Regions from separate parts of the Chromobacterium haemolyticum genome, predicted to be linked through region 1. Evidence: riboswitches for the same ligand, from Rfam matches in the RefSeq annotation. Region 1 holds a riboswitch; the other holds the start of a gene.

What was found. Region 1 has a riboswitch for manganese ahead of GYH29_RS05775 (TMEM165/GDT1 family protein). Riboswitches for the same ligand answer to the same signal wherever they lie in the genome.
Region 2: it holds a riboswitch for manganese, as region 1 does, so the genes downstream of both, GYH29_RS09255 (sodium:calcium antiporter) here and GYH29_RS05775 (TMEM165/GDT1 family protein) in region 1, are expected to answer to the same signal.

The regions. Positions count from the first base shown of each region.
Region 1 is NZ_AP019312.1:1,220,836-1,227,710, reverse strand. Features, by position in the region: gene ygfZ (CAF17-like 4Fe-4S cluster assembly/insertion protein YgfZ) at 18-1,055, opposite strand; tRNA gene GYH29_RS05800 (tRNA-Asn) at 1,251-1,326, shown strand; tRNA gene GYH29_RS05795 (tRNA-Asn) at 1,361-1,436, shown strand; tRNA gene GYH29_RS05790 (tRNA-Asn) at 1,464-1,539, shown strand; gene GYH29_RS05785 (DMT family transporter) at 1,629-2,477, shown strand; gene mscL (large conductance mechanosensitive channel protein MscL) at 2,551-3,009, shown strand; yybP-ykoY riboswitch at 3,108-3,290, shown strand; gene GYH29_RS05775 (TMEM165/GDT1 family protein) at 3,292-3,861, shown strand; gene GYH29_RS05770 (methyl-accepting chemotaxis protein) at 3,927-5,747, opposite strand; gene GYH29_RS05765 (methyltransferase domain-containing protein) at 5,947-6,546, opposite strand; gene GYH29_RS05760 (DUF1289 domain-containing protein) at 6,555-6,875, opposite strand, start outside.
Region 2 is NZ_AP019312.1:2,049,322-2,056,196, forward strand. Features, by position in the region: gene GYH29_RS09240 (ABC transporter ATP-binding protein) at 1-316, shown strand, start outside; gene GYH29_RS09245 (ABC transporter permease) at 309-1,418, shown strand; gene GYH29_RS09250 (penicillin acylase family protein) at 1,814-3,979, shown strand; yybP-ykoY riboswitch at 4,075-4,219, shown strand; gene GYH29_RS09255 (sodium:calcium antiporter) at 4,276-5,256, shown strand; gene GYH29_RS09260 (DUF3761 domain-containing protein) at 5,547-5,870, opposite strand; gene bla (class A beta-lactamase) at 6,085-6,875, shown strand, end outside.

The sequences.
Region 1 (6,875 bases):
AAAACAGAAATTATCAATTAATTCTCAAGCCCCTCATTCAAGGAATAGGGCAGGTCCAGTTGCAGAAGCCTTATTGTATAGGCCTCGTCAGCATAAATACCCTCTTCCCAAGCTTGAAATTGAACAACGGCCAAACCTTCATATTGTTCCGGAGCCACTTGGCAAACCGCCGACAACATGCCAATCGACTGACCCGCTACAGATGGGCTATAGAGTTTAGCGCCGATGGCAAGCGGCTGTTTAAATGCTACCTTGAACAAACGACGCTTCAATTTTCCCAAATACTGCGATCTGGCGACGATTTCCTGCCCCGGGTAGCAGCCTTTCTTAAAGCTCACCCCTCCAATCAACTCCATATTCGCCATCTGCGGCACAAATTGCTCCTGAGTCGCCAGATGGACCCAAGGAATACCCGCGTCAATATCCCGCCATTCCCAAACACCGGAAGAAATCAGGCTGGCGTCGTCCGTCAGCTTTTCCCCCACCCACTCTGCGCCTGCCTCGTCCACAACCAGCACCCAGCCTGTCCCAGGCAAGCCTATCAACAGGCCCGGCTCAACCCGCACCATCTCTCGCGGCCCTGGTGTTGACGCCAATGCGGACTCGATCGTCAGCGCCGCCAAGGCCGCCTTGCCCGCAAGGCCTATCAAGGTCAGGTTATCCGCAATCGATACCTTCACCTTGGAGCGCAGCACAAACATGCTCAAGCGCTTGGCCACGTAATCGGCCAAATCCGCAGATACCGCCAGGTAATAAGTTTCATCGCAACGCCAAACCAGAAAACTGGCCAGCATCCTTCCTTTGGCCGTAGAGTAACTGCTGTACTGAGCGCGGTTTTCATCCGACAACTCACGCACATCGCTAGAGAGTTGCCCTTGTAAAAAGGCCTCTGCATCCTCTCCCGCCACCTGGATGATTTTGTGCTTATCCAAAATCGATATTGCGACACCGGCGCGCAATGAGTCCAACTGCCGCAGATGAACATTCATTTCCACCGCATCTTTATTCGCCCGCTGCGCGCGCGCATCCAGCGTGAGCTTCCCGTCCAGATTCATTTAACCCACCTCAAAAACGCGGCTATTCCCGCATGGTCAACAAACGAAATTTTAACGCGCCGCAGCCCCCCTTCGCCAGCGATGAATTGCCGGCGCACGCCCCTCCTTCGCCCCGCTTGGCGGGCCCAAGCGATTTTCAACCGCGCAAGTGTTGACAGCCCGACAGGCTGAAGCTATAGTTCGCCCTCACTCAAATCCCTGATAGCTCAGTTGGTAGAGCGACGGACTGTTAATCCGCAGGTCGCAGGTTCGAGCCCTGCTCGGGGAGCCATTACGGCCCTGTTTGAGAATTGCTTGTTTTCCATTCCCTGATAGCTCAGTTGGTAGAGCGACGGACTGTTAATCCGCAGGTCGCAGGTTCGAGCCCTGCTCGGGGAGCCAAAACAAGACAGCATCACTGAATGATGATCCCTGATAGCTCAGTTGGTAGAGCGACGGACTGTTAATCCGCAGGTCGCAGGTTCGAGCCCTGCTCGGGGAGCCAAGTTTCCAAAAGCCACAATCGCCGGATTGTGGCTTTTTCCATTTCTGCTTCCGTTTTACAATCGGCCCACCTTCCCCATTGGAATAATAATGATTTCCAGACCGATTGCTTTTGCCGGCGGCGCTATCTTGCTATGGGCTTCGCTGGCCACGCTTGGCACCCAAACCCGCTCGCTTCCCCCATTTTTTGTGGTTGGCGTCTGCCTGTTGATCGGCAGCCTGCTCAGTATCCGCCATTGCCGCGACTGGAAAGTGCCGCCGCGCACCTTACTGGTCGGAATCTATGGCTTGTTCGGCTACCATTTCTTGCTGTTCTTCGCATTTCGGCACGCGCCGGCCATGGAAGCCAATCTGCTGAATTATCTATGGCCCCTGTTGATTGTGATACTCTCGCCCATCCTGGTTCCCGGCACCATACTGCACGGCCGTCACATTCTGGCCGGCGCGCTGGGTTTCAGTGGAGCGGCGCTGATTGTCAGCGGAGGCAAGCTCGCCTTGTCCAGCAACTATCTTGTCGGTTATCTGCTGGCCATCGGCGCCGCCGTTGTGTGGTCGACTTTTAGCCTGCTGACGCGCAGGCTGCCCAGCTTCCCCAATAGCGCGGTCGGCGGGTTCTGCCTGCTGTCCGGCTTACTTTCCCTACTATGCCACTTCCTGTTCGAACCCAACGTCGCCCCCAGCGCTGGTCAATGGCTGGCCTTGATCCTGCTGGGCATCGGCCCGATGGGCGGCGCCTTCTTCCTATGGGACCGCGCGCTAAAGGAGGGGGACCCCAGACAGATAGGCTCCTTGTCCTATGCCACGCCCTTGCTGTCCACCCTGCTGCTGATAGGCACCGGACAAGGGCAATTGAACGCTATTGCAATAACCGCCATCGTGCTGATTCTTGGCGGCGCCCTGCTTGGCAGCCTGCCTGTTCGTCCACGTTCGCTTGCTTGAAAATGCACTTGAGGTGGAGTGCAGCCAATTGAATACTCTATAATCGTTAACGCTATTTAAACAGAGGTTAACCATGTCCATTATCAAAGAATTCAAAGAATTTGCCATGAAAGGCAATGTCATCGACCTGGCGGTCGGCGTGGTTATCGGCGGTGCCTTCGGCGCCATCGTCAAATCGCTGGTTGACGATGTGATCATGCCCCCCATCGGCTTGCTGGTAGGCAATGTTGATTTCTCCAATATGTTCTTCGTACTAAAAGAAGGCAGCAAGCAGCTTGGACCTTATGTGTCGGTGGCCGCGGCCAAGCAAGCTGGCGCCGTCACACTGAATATCGGCTTATTCATCAACGCCATGGTCAGCTTCACCATAGTGGCCTTCGCTATTTTCATGCTGGTCAAGGCCATCAATCGACTGAAGCGCGAAGAGCCTGCCGCCGCCGCGCCGGCTCCCGCCACCAAAGAGTGCCCATTCTGCGCATCCAATATTCCGGAAAAGGCTTCTCGCTGCCCTCAGTGCACATCTCAACTCTAAGAGCCTGTTCAATGTCTGCTGCGCTTTAGCGATACGCAGCAGATCGTAAACAGGTTCCAAGCCCGCCGATTGCCCCGCTACGCCAACTGATTTAGAATCAGCTAGATCTGGGGGAGTAGCCTCGGCGCGGTTTTCAGCGCCGGCATGCATCAACAAGCTTGGCCGTCACGGCCATGGTGCATGCGACGAAAACTTCCGTTTGGCAAGACCCATGACATGTCTGCGCAATGCGGGGCTGCGGCGCGGGCTTGTCATGGCGTATGCGCAGCCCCCGGAGTCTTCATGGAAGCCTTTCTCATTTCCACCGGAATCGTCGCCCTGGCTGAAATCGGCGACAAAACTCAATTGCTCGCACTGATGCTGGCCGGCCGCTACCGCAAGCCGGTTCCCATCGTTTTCGGCATCTTCGTCGCCACTTTGCTCAATCATTTCGCCGCCGCAGCGGTGGGTCACTGGCTAATGAGCAAAATTGGCCCGGATCTCATGCGTTGGGGGCTGGGCCTTTCCTTTCTCGCCATGGCGGGCTGGATGCTGATTCCGGACAAGCTGGATGAAGATAGCCGGCTCCTAGAGCGGTTTGGCGTTTTCGGCACCACCTGTATCGCTTTCTTTATCGCGGAAATGGGCGATAAGACACAGTTGGCCACCGTCGCCTTGTCCGCGCGCTTTCCCGACGCCTTGCTGCTGGTGGTGGCCGGCACCACTTTGGGCATGATGCTAGCGAATGTGCCCGCGGTGCTCTTGGGCGAGGTGGCCGCGAAGAAGTTGCCGCAAAAAATGGTGCACACTATTGCCGCGCTGCTGTTTGCCGGCCTGGGCGTCGTCACTCTACTGACCCCCCTGCAAATTTGAAGCACAGCTCAAAACAAAACGGAGGCCGCGGCCTCCGTTTTGTTTTGCTTCCACCCGGCAACATATCAGTTCCGGCCGGCTCCGCGTCCAAGCGATTCCAGCAGTTCCTCCGGGTTGAAGCCCAGTCGGAAGCCGCCCCAATGCTTGCCTGACAGCATGATGGGCAGCACCACCTCCGACAACACTTCTCCAGTATCGCGGGTGTACGTCTGCAACAGGAAGGATTGTGTGCTGCGAGCCGCCCGCAGGCCGGCGACGTCGGCAAACTTGCGCTTGTCTCGGCTATTGATCAAGTCCTTGGCCGGATCCCCGCTCAAGGGCTGGCTATACCAACTATTGTGAGTCGGCGCGTAGCCATTGGTATCCACCGCCAGACAGAACACACCGCCTGGCACGGACTTGGCGGCGCGGTCGTACACTGGCTGCATCAGCTTTTCCAGTTTGGCGTCGTACTGCGTGCGGAACTTGGCAGGCTTGGCGCCAGCGATGGGCTGGTAGTTTTGATCGAACAGCGGTACGCCCGCGGCCAGCTGCGCGGTCATGATGGCTTGCAACTCATCCCGCGCCCCCCTGGCCGTCTGCATGATCTGGTCGAACTCGCCCTCGCCCAAAATGAAGCGCGCCACTAACTGCTGCACCTGCTCCGCAGCCCCGGACAGCTTGGTGGCCGACTCTTCCGTATGGTTCAGGCGGTCCGTCACCTGATGACCTAGCTCGTGAATTTCCGCCACATGAAGATTGACCTGTCCATTAGAAGCGACGAACTCCGACATGGTGGCGGCGATCTGACTGAGACTATTCGCCGTTGTTTCAAAGTCTCCCATCATCTTGCTGAAATGCTCCGACGCCTTGGAGACGATTTCGCGAGCAGACTTGGTGTCCTCGGTGATCTGGGCGGTTTCCACCTGGGTTTCCGACACCAGCCCCAGCATATCGTCGATATTATGCGAAATCTCGTCCGTCGCTTTTTTGACTCGCTCCGCCAGCTTGCGCACTTCATCGGCCACCACGGCGAAACCGCGTCCGCTCTCGCCGGCCCGCGCCGCTTCGATCGCCGCGTTCAAAGCCAACAAATTGGTCTGATCCGACACATCCTTGATCAGATCCACAATGGTCTTGATGCTGGACGAGCGCTGGCTCAAATCATCCACAGTGTGGTTGAAATGGCCCACCTTCTGATTAATGCCGTAAATGCTCTCAGCCACGGACTTGAGCTCGGCGTAGGACTCCCGCGCCACGTCCAGGTTGGCCAGGGTGGTGGATGAAATCGCCTGGGTCTGCTCTGTGACCTGGCCCACGCCCTCGGTGCTCTGATCACTGGCGGCCCGGACTTGCGTCGCCAACTGATCCTGTTTGCGCGCCCCCTCCAGCGACTCAACCACATTCTTTCGGGTGCGCGCCGAATCCATCGCGATCCGCACCGTCATCAACCGCACATTGCTAATGATTTCGCGCATTTTCAGCAGAAAACGGTTATACGACAGCGACAGTTCGCGGATTTCGTCATGGGTGATGGTGGGAATGTCTCTGGACAGATCGCCCTCGCCGGCGCCTATTTCATTGAAAATCCGGATAATCATTTTTAGAGGCCGGACAATCAAAAAACGAAGATACCAGACCATAAAGGCAATGAAGACGAAGCTGATCATCCACAGCGCCATCGTCCAAAACAGGGCTCCGTCTATGCTGGACTCGATGCCCGCCAACACTTGGGGCGAAGCGACTTGCCCTTTCAGCAGGCTCCGAATGTCTTCCAGAACATAATAAACATAAGCCACCATGCCCAACTGAAACAGGCTGATAAAAAAGAAACTGCACAATTTCTTGGTCAACGTATCCCAGAAAGTCTTTTCCACCAGGGTATACACGCGCCAGAACCACTGCATGACTTCTCCTCTTGCTCCGCAATCCTGTTCAGCGCCTGATTCAGGCCCCGCGCCATCCGGCGCTTTGGACCTGATTGCCGCTGTTATCTAGAATTATTGTTGTTTATTGACTTCAGTCAGCCATCCTAAGCGATGGCGGCCTTGTTTTTGGAATAGTTGGCGGACTATTGATTATCATCAAATAGGCAATGCCAATGTATTACAAATCTTCGCTTCCGTGTTGCCTTCTCCACACCATCCAGAACTCCTGACCGCCAAATACCGGCACGCCGTCCTCCTGCGGCTGACAGCTCTCCAACGCGAAAGCCGGCTCCAGCAAAGCGCTTAAGGCCGACATGCTCAGGCCGAACGGCGGGCCGCGCGAGGTGTCCGCGATGAAGAACACGCCCGCCAGCGTGCCGCCGGAGCGCAGCAAACGAGCCATGTGCTCCGCATAGCGTGTATGCAGGCGGGGCGGCAGCGCGCAGAGAAAGGCACGCTCAAACACCGCGTCGAAAGGCGGCTCGTGCTCGACGGCGAAAAAATCCGCCTGCTGGATATGAGCGGCCGCCTGCGGCCATTGCGCGCGCGCGATCGCCACGGCCTGCTCGCTGAAATCGATGGCCAACACCTGATGGCCGCAGTCCAGCAACAAGGGTAAATCTCCGGCGCTGCCGCAGCCTGGAAGCAGGATTCGGCTGGCCGGCTGACGCTGAAAAAACGCCAAGGCCTCCGGACTGGTTTGCGCACCCTCCCAAGGGGTCACGCCATCGCGATAACGCACATCCCAAAACTCGGTCAAAGAACTATCCTGCGCCATCTCTCCTCCTAGTGATGCTCAGCCCCTGCCTGCTCTCTCAGGAAGGCGGCAACCTGCGCCGGGCTCCAGCCGGCGCAATCCCGCTGGCAAACCGCACCGTCCCTCTCTCGCCAAAACAGGCAGTCTCCATCCATGCGGAACCATAAGGACAGGCAAGGCACGCTCATCCACTCGCCGTCCTCAACTTGGTGAAGCTCCGGCAGGCAAGTGAAGACCGCGGCGATCTTCAACCCTCGCTGGCGCAGCGGCAGTTGCAACCAGACCCGTTCCCGCTCCTCCGCGTCCATAAAACACCAATTCGAGATTTCATCAAAGCTGCGCGCGCAGCC
Region 2 (6,875 bases), 830 kb from region 1:
GCATCAGGGCCGCATCCTGACCCAGGGCACGCTGGACGAACTGCTGGCGGCGCACGAGCCGGGCGAAGTGGTGGAGTACCGGGTCAAGAGCGGCGCCGGCGGCGCCGAGCCCAAGCACAAGGACAACATCATCAGCTACAGCTACGACCAGGCGTCCGCCAAGGCGCGGCTGCTGGTGCGCAACGGCTCTGCCTTCCTGTTCCGCCTGTCCGAATTCATCCGCGAACAACAAATCGACATCGACGAAATCATCGTGCGCAAAAAAACGCTGGACGATTTATTCCTGTCACTGGCCGGCCGAGGTTTCCATGAATAACGCCTTGCTCAATCTGATCATCACTCAATTCCGCCAATACCTGCGCGAGCCGCAAATCCTGTTCTGGTCCTTCGGCTTTCCGTTGCTGCTGGTGTGGCTGCTGGGCGTGTCCTTCTCCGGCGGCGAAATCAAGGAACGGACCATAGGCGTGGTGCTGCCGGCCAATGTGCAGGAGCAGGCCGCGGTGCGGGCCTGGATCAGCAAGGTGGAAGCCCGCAACCAGCCGTTGTCCAGCGTCATCAACGCCGGCGAGATCAAGCGCGACCACCTGATCCGGATGAAATACCGCTTCCAGTACTACCCGGACCGCGAATCGGTGCTGCGCGGCCTCAAGCGCGGCGACGTGCAAGTGTTCATGGAGCCCAGCGCCGACAGCGGCAAGCGCATCTACTACCTGGACCCGCAAAACAACGAGGCGCTGCTGACTTACTTCTTCCTCGGCGACGACCCGGACGCGCTAAGCCAGGCGGTGGACAAGAATATGTCGGTGCTGGACAGCCCCGGCCTGCGCTATATCGACTTCCTGGTGCCCGGCCTGGTGGCGATGGCGGTGATGGAAACCTGCCTGATCGCCGTCGGCTGGTCGCTGATCGAAAAACGCGCCACCCGCGTCACCCGGCAGATGCGCATCACCCCGATGCGCAAGACTGATTTCCTGCTGGCCCACGTGCTGGCCTGCCTGGTGTTCAGCCTGCTGGAAACCCTGGTGCTGTATCTGTTCGCCAGCAGTTATTTCGACGTGCACGCTCAGGGCGGGGCGCTGCCCTTCATCGTGCTGCTGCTGGCCGGCAATGTCTGCTTCGCCGGCATCGCCATCCTGGCCGCCTCGCGCGCCACCAAGGCGCAGACCGCCAACGGCCTGCTGGAAATGACCATTCTGTTCCTGGTGATCTTTTCCGGCATCTTCTTCAGCTACAAGCATTTCCCGGACTGGATGGTGTCGGTGATCGAGGTGTTGCCGCTGACGATACTGGCCGACGGCATGCGCATGATTTTCGTCGAGGGCGCCGGGGTGCTGGAGATCGCCCGTTCCGCGGTGGTGCTCACGCTGATCGGCATTGCCGGCTTCGTCAGCGGCGCGCGGGTGTTTCGCTGGTACTAGGGGCATGAGGCATCCGCTGCGCGGATGATGGTTTTGATTGCCGGGGCTGCCCGGCGAGCAGGGAGAGGATATTTGCTTGGCCAAATATCCTCTCCACTCCTAAAGGCCACCCTGCAAGCCTGGCCTGCGGCTTCCCGCCGGGGCCCGTCAGACCCGAGGCGCGGCTGAACTCGCGATTTGCTAACGTCAAATCGCTCAGACAAAGCAGCCGCTTAAGACCTCGGGCCTGGCACCCGTCGGCAGTCTTGAAGGGACCTGGGGCGCGTCGGATTCGTGTTTGTCTTCGCACCCAACAAGCGACTAAGGGCGCATCACTTGAGTCACTCGCCAGGCTGCAGGAGCAGGGGAGCCGCTGTGGCTGCAGCGCCATGAACGCATTGAAAGGAGGAAAGGTAGTGAAACGCTTGATCCTCGCCCTATTGGGCATCGCCATGCTGTCCTTGCTGACAGCCTGCGAACTGGACGACGACGGCAAGCCGCGCGGCAGTCAGGTGCTGTGGGACCGCAGCGGCGTGCCGCACATCTATGCCGCGCGCGCCGACAGCCTGGCCTACGCCTTCGGCCGCGCCCAGATGCAGGCGCACCCGGAACTGCTGCTGCGGCTGTACGCCCAGGGCCGCGGCCGCGGCGCCGAATACTACGGCGCGGTGTTCGAGGCCGGCGAGCCCTTTCCCAGCAATATGGCGGAAGTGGACCGCCTGGTGCGCGCGATGGGCTTCCCCGAACGCTCCAAACAATGGCTGCAACAGCAAAGCCCGCGCATGCGCGCCTACCTGGACGCCTTCGTCGCCGGGATCAACGACCAGGCCGCCGCCAGCGGAAGCCTGAGCCCGGCGGCGCGAGCGGTGTTGCCGGTGCGCAGCGAGGACGTGCTGGCTCACACCCTGCGCATCTTCTTCAGCTATCTGAGCGGCTCCACCGCCACCGGCGCGGCCAATTGCTCGTTGGTCTACCCGGACGCGGTGGCCACGCCCATCAATCTGATCGGCGGCTCCAACGGCTGGGCGCTGGGGCCGGCCAAGAGCCGTTCCGGCAACGCCATGCTGCTGGCCAACCCGCATTTGCTGTGGGGCGGCAGCCATACCTGGTTCGAAGCCCAGTTCAAGAGCCCGGAATACGATATCTACGGCGCCACCCTGGTGGGCCTGCCGGTGATGCGCATCGGCTTCAACCAGCGGCTGGGCTGGGTGCATACCGTCAACACCCAGGACGGCTGCGACCTCTATCAACTCAAGCTCAGCGGCCGGCAATACCTGCTGGACGGCGTGGCGCGCGACTTCGAAACCAAGCGCGAAACCCTGTATATCCGTCAGCCGGACGGCAGCCTGCAAGCCGAGCAACTGACCTTGCGTCGCGCAGAGCAGGGCCCGGTGTTCGACAAGGACGGCCAGAGCTACGCGCTGCGCATCGTCGGCGTCGACCAGCTGCAGACCCCCGGCGTGCTGGAACAATGGTGGGACATGGCGCAGGCGCCTGACTTCCTGGCCTTCCGCAAGGTGGTGGCGCGGCTGCAAAACCCTTACCACAACATTATCTACGCCGACGCCCAGCGCAATATCTGGGCGGCCTTCGGCGGCCTGACCCCGCGCCGAGCCGGCGGCGACGCCGCCTACTGGGCGCAGCCGGTGGACGGCAGCCGCAGCGATCTGATCTGGCGCCAGGCGCTGCGCCTGGACGAGTTGCCGCAGGCGACGAATCCGGCCAGCGGCTGGGTGCAGAACTCCAATAGCGTGCCCTGGTATATGAGCAAGCCGGCGCTGGACCCGGCCGCCTACGCCGCTTATCTATCGCCGCGGGCGTCGCCGCTGCTACGAGAACAGCGCGGCATCGAGCTGATCGAGCAGACGCCGGCCTTCTCTCTGGACACGCTGCTCAGCGCCAAGCACGACACCCGGCTGCTGCTGGCGGACCGGGTGCTGGACGATTTGATCGGCTATGCGCGCGCCTCCGGCGACGCCGGCCTGATCGCCGCGGCGCAAGTGCTGGCCCAATGGGACCGGCGCAGCGACGCCGCCAGCAAGGGCGCGGTGTTGTTCGCCGCCTGGGTGGCGGCCTCCGGCGGCGAAGAGGCCTTGCGCTATCGCCAGGAAGCGGACCCGGCGCAGCCCTACCGCACGCCGGCCGGCCTGCGCGACGCCGGCTTCGCGCTGAGCAAGCTGGGCGCAGCGGCCCAGGGGCTGCAACAGGCCGGCGTGCCGCTGGACATCGCCTTCGGCGAAGTCTACCGGCTGCGGCGCGGCCCCGCCGGCGGCGCGGCGCGGCTGGACCAGCCTGCCAGCGGCGGCGCCGAGGGCCTGGGCGCCTTCCGCACCTTCAGCTATATCGGCGACAGCGACGGCCGCCAGCGCGCCATCTTCGGCGACACTTTCACCGCGCTGGTGGAGTTTGGCCGGCCGCTGCGCGCCAAGGTGATCAACACCTACGGCAACAGCAGCCAGCCGCAATCGCCTTACTACGGCGACCAGTTGCCGCTGGCGGCGCGGAACGAGATGCGCGACGCCTTGCTCAAGCGCGAGCAGGTGGAGGCGGCGCTGGCCAAGCGCGAGTGGTTCCGCCGCTAGCCGGCCGGCAAACAGGCCGGAGGCGGGAAAGCGCCTCCGGCTCCGCATGACGAGAGACTAGGTTTGCGCCATTGAGTCCGGGCTGGCACAATGGCGCCGTTGTCATTGGGGAGTAGCCATCTTCGGCCCCGCCGAAGAGGCCGCGTCAACAAACTTGAGGAGCTTTCCTCATGGCGCGGTCAGCGGCCGGCATTGCCGGCGCCGCCAAGCGAGACCTTTGGCCACGATGCGTTTGCCGCCGGGCAAGCCGCGTCGTTGCGCCATTGTCCATTCGCTTGCCCGGCCCAAGACCATCCATGCTGTCGACCCTGTTGTTTCTGCTCGGCTTTGCCGTCCTGATCTATCTATCCTGTCAATACTTCGTCAACGCCATCGAATGGTGCGGACGCCACCTGAACCTGGGCGCCAGCGCCGTAGGCACCGTGCTTGCCGCTTTCGGCACCGCCTTGCCGGAGAGCGCGGTGACTTTGACCGCAATGGCCTTTGGCGACACGCCGCAACATAAGGACATCGGCGTCGGCGCGGCCTTGGGCGGACCGCTGGTGCTGGCCACGCTGGCTTACGCGGTGGTGGGCTTTGCCCTGTGGCGCAACCGCAGCCGGCTGGGGCGCGGCGATTATCTGCTGCGCGTCGATCATCGTCGGCTGGCCGGCGACCAGTTGGCCTTCCTGTTCGTCTTCGCCTTGAAGGTGGCGCTGGGTCTGGTGGCCTTCGCCGTCAAGCCCTGGCTGGGCGTATTGTTCCTGGCCGCTTACGCCGCCTATGTCTGGCGCGAGATCCGCAGCGCGGACACCGCGCCGGAAGAGGAGGAGCTGGACGCCTTGAAGCTGCGCGCCGGCGGCGGCCTGGGCTGGGCGGCGGCGCAGGCTTTGTTGGCCCTGACGGTGATCGCGGCGGCGGCGCACGGCTTCGTCGCGCAGTTGGAAGCGCTGGCCGGCCATTGGGGCATGGCGCCGCATTTGGTGGCCTTGTTGTTGAGCCCGGTGGCCACCGAACTGCCGGAGATCATGAACGCGCTGATCTGGCTGCGCCAGGGCAAGGAGCGTTTGGCCTTGGCCAATATTTCCGGAGCCATGATGATTCAGGCGACGATTCCCAGCGCTTTCGGCCTGTTCTTCACCCCGTGGATGTTCGATAGCGTCTTGCTGTGGTCCGGACTGGCCACGATGGCGGCGATTGCCGGGCTGTGGCTGTTGTTCCGCCGCGGCAGCGTGGACGGCCGCTGGCTGCTGGGCGCGGGTGCGGTGTACTTGGTGTTTGCCGGCTGTCTGGTGTGAGAATTTGTTTACGATCTGCTGCGCGTCGGCGATACGGCGTTGAAACCCACTTCGAAATGCTCATGTACCGCATGTACATTCCGCTTTCTCAGCCGGTTTCGCCTTGTCTCGCCTTAGCTCGCGAGATCGTAAGCATGTTCTGAATACTTGTTTACGATCTGCTGCGCGTCGGCGGGATAGTTTAGATAAGGGCGTTGAAACCCGCTTCGAAATGCTCATGTACCGCATGTACATTCCGCTTTCTCAGCGGTTTTCGGCTCGCGAGATCGTAAACAGGCTCTGAGACGGGCTCAGAGCCAGGCCGCCACGCCGCCGTGATGCGAACAGGTGCCGCGCCGATGCTGGCTGAAACTGTAGCTGCCGTCGCGGCAACGCGCGCTGGCGCCGGCCGGCGCTTTGCCGGAACGGGTGTGGGCCGGGCTGTGCACTTCTACGCCGTCGGAGTTGGTGTAGCTGCCGTGTTCCAGCAACTGCTCCTGCGCCGGCGCGCTGGCATGGCGATGGGGGTGCGGGGCCTTGGCCTGAACCGGCGCGGCAAGCAGGGCCAGGCTGAGGCCCAGAAGGCCGGCGATGCGTCGCCAGATCGGCGTACGGAACTGCGCTGGATTTTTCATGTCATTCGATTGTTTAATGAGTCATTAAAGATGCTTGAATCTGTCTATGGTGCTTTGACGCGTCGATTCAATGAATTCAAGCCAAAAAGAATATGCACCTCATTTTAGTTCATTGTCATTGCCGCAGGTAGCGGCAATGCGCATCGGGGGAACTAAACCGCGATGGCCGGCCGCGCCATGGGCTGCGTCGTCATACCGATCTGGGGATGAAACTATGGATTATTTCGCGCAGCGGCGCGCCTTGCTGGCGGCTTTGGCCGCCTCGCCTTTGATTTTGGGTTGTGCGCGTCCGCCGTTGCGAGCGCCGGGCGAAGCGCCGGCGGCGCGGCAGCTGGCGGAGCTGGAACGCAACGCCGGCGGTCGCATCGGCGTGTTCGCGCAAGAGGTGGACAGTGGACGGAGCCTGGCCTATCGCGCCGATGAGCGCTTTCCGATGTGCAGCACTTTCAAGTTGTTGCTGGTGGGAGCCTTATTGCAACGCAGCGCGGCGCAGCCGGACTTGTTGTATCGACATGTCAGTTACCGGCGCGAGCAGTTGATCGACTATTCGCCTATCGCCGAACAGTATGTGGAGCAGGGCATGTCGGTAAAAGACCTGTGCGACGCGGCGATGCGCTTCAGCGACAACACCGCCGCCAATCTGCTGCTGGAGCAACTGGGCGGGCCGCAGGAAGTGAATCGCTTCGCCCGCTCGCTGGGCGATGGCTTGACCCGTCTCGATCGGATTGAGCCGGAGCTGAACCGCGCTGAGCCGGGCGATCCGCGAGACACCACCACGCCGGCGGCGATGACGGCCAATCTGCATGCCTTGCTGTTTTCCCCGCTATTGCCGGAGCGGCAGCGCGGGTTGTTGAACGATTGGCTGCTGGGCAGCACCACCGGCAATCTGCGCATCCGCGCCGGCTTGCCGGCGGAGTGGCGGGTGGGGGACAAGACCGGCAGCGGCGGCCACGGCGCTGCCAACGACGTGGCCGTGGCCTGGCGGCCGGGCAAGTCGCCGTTGTT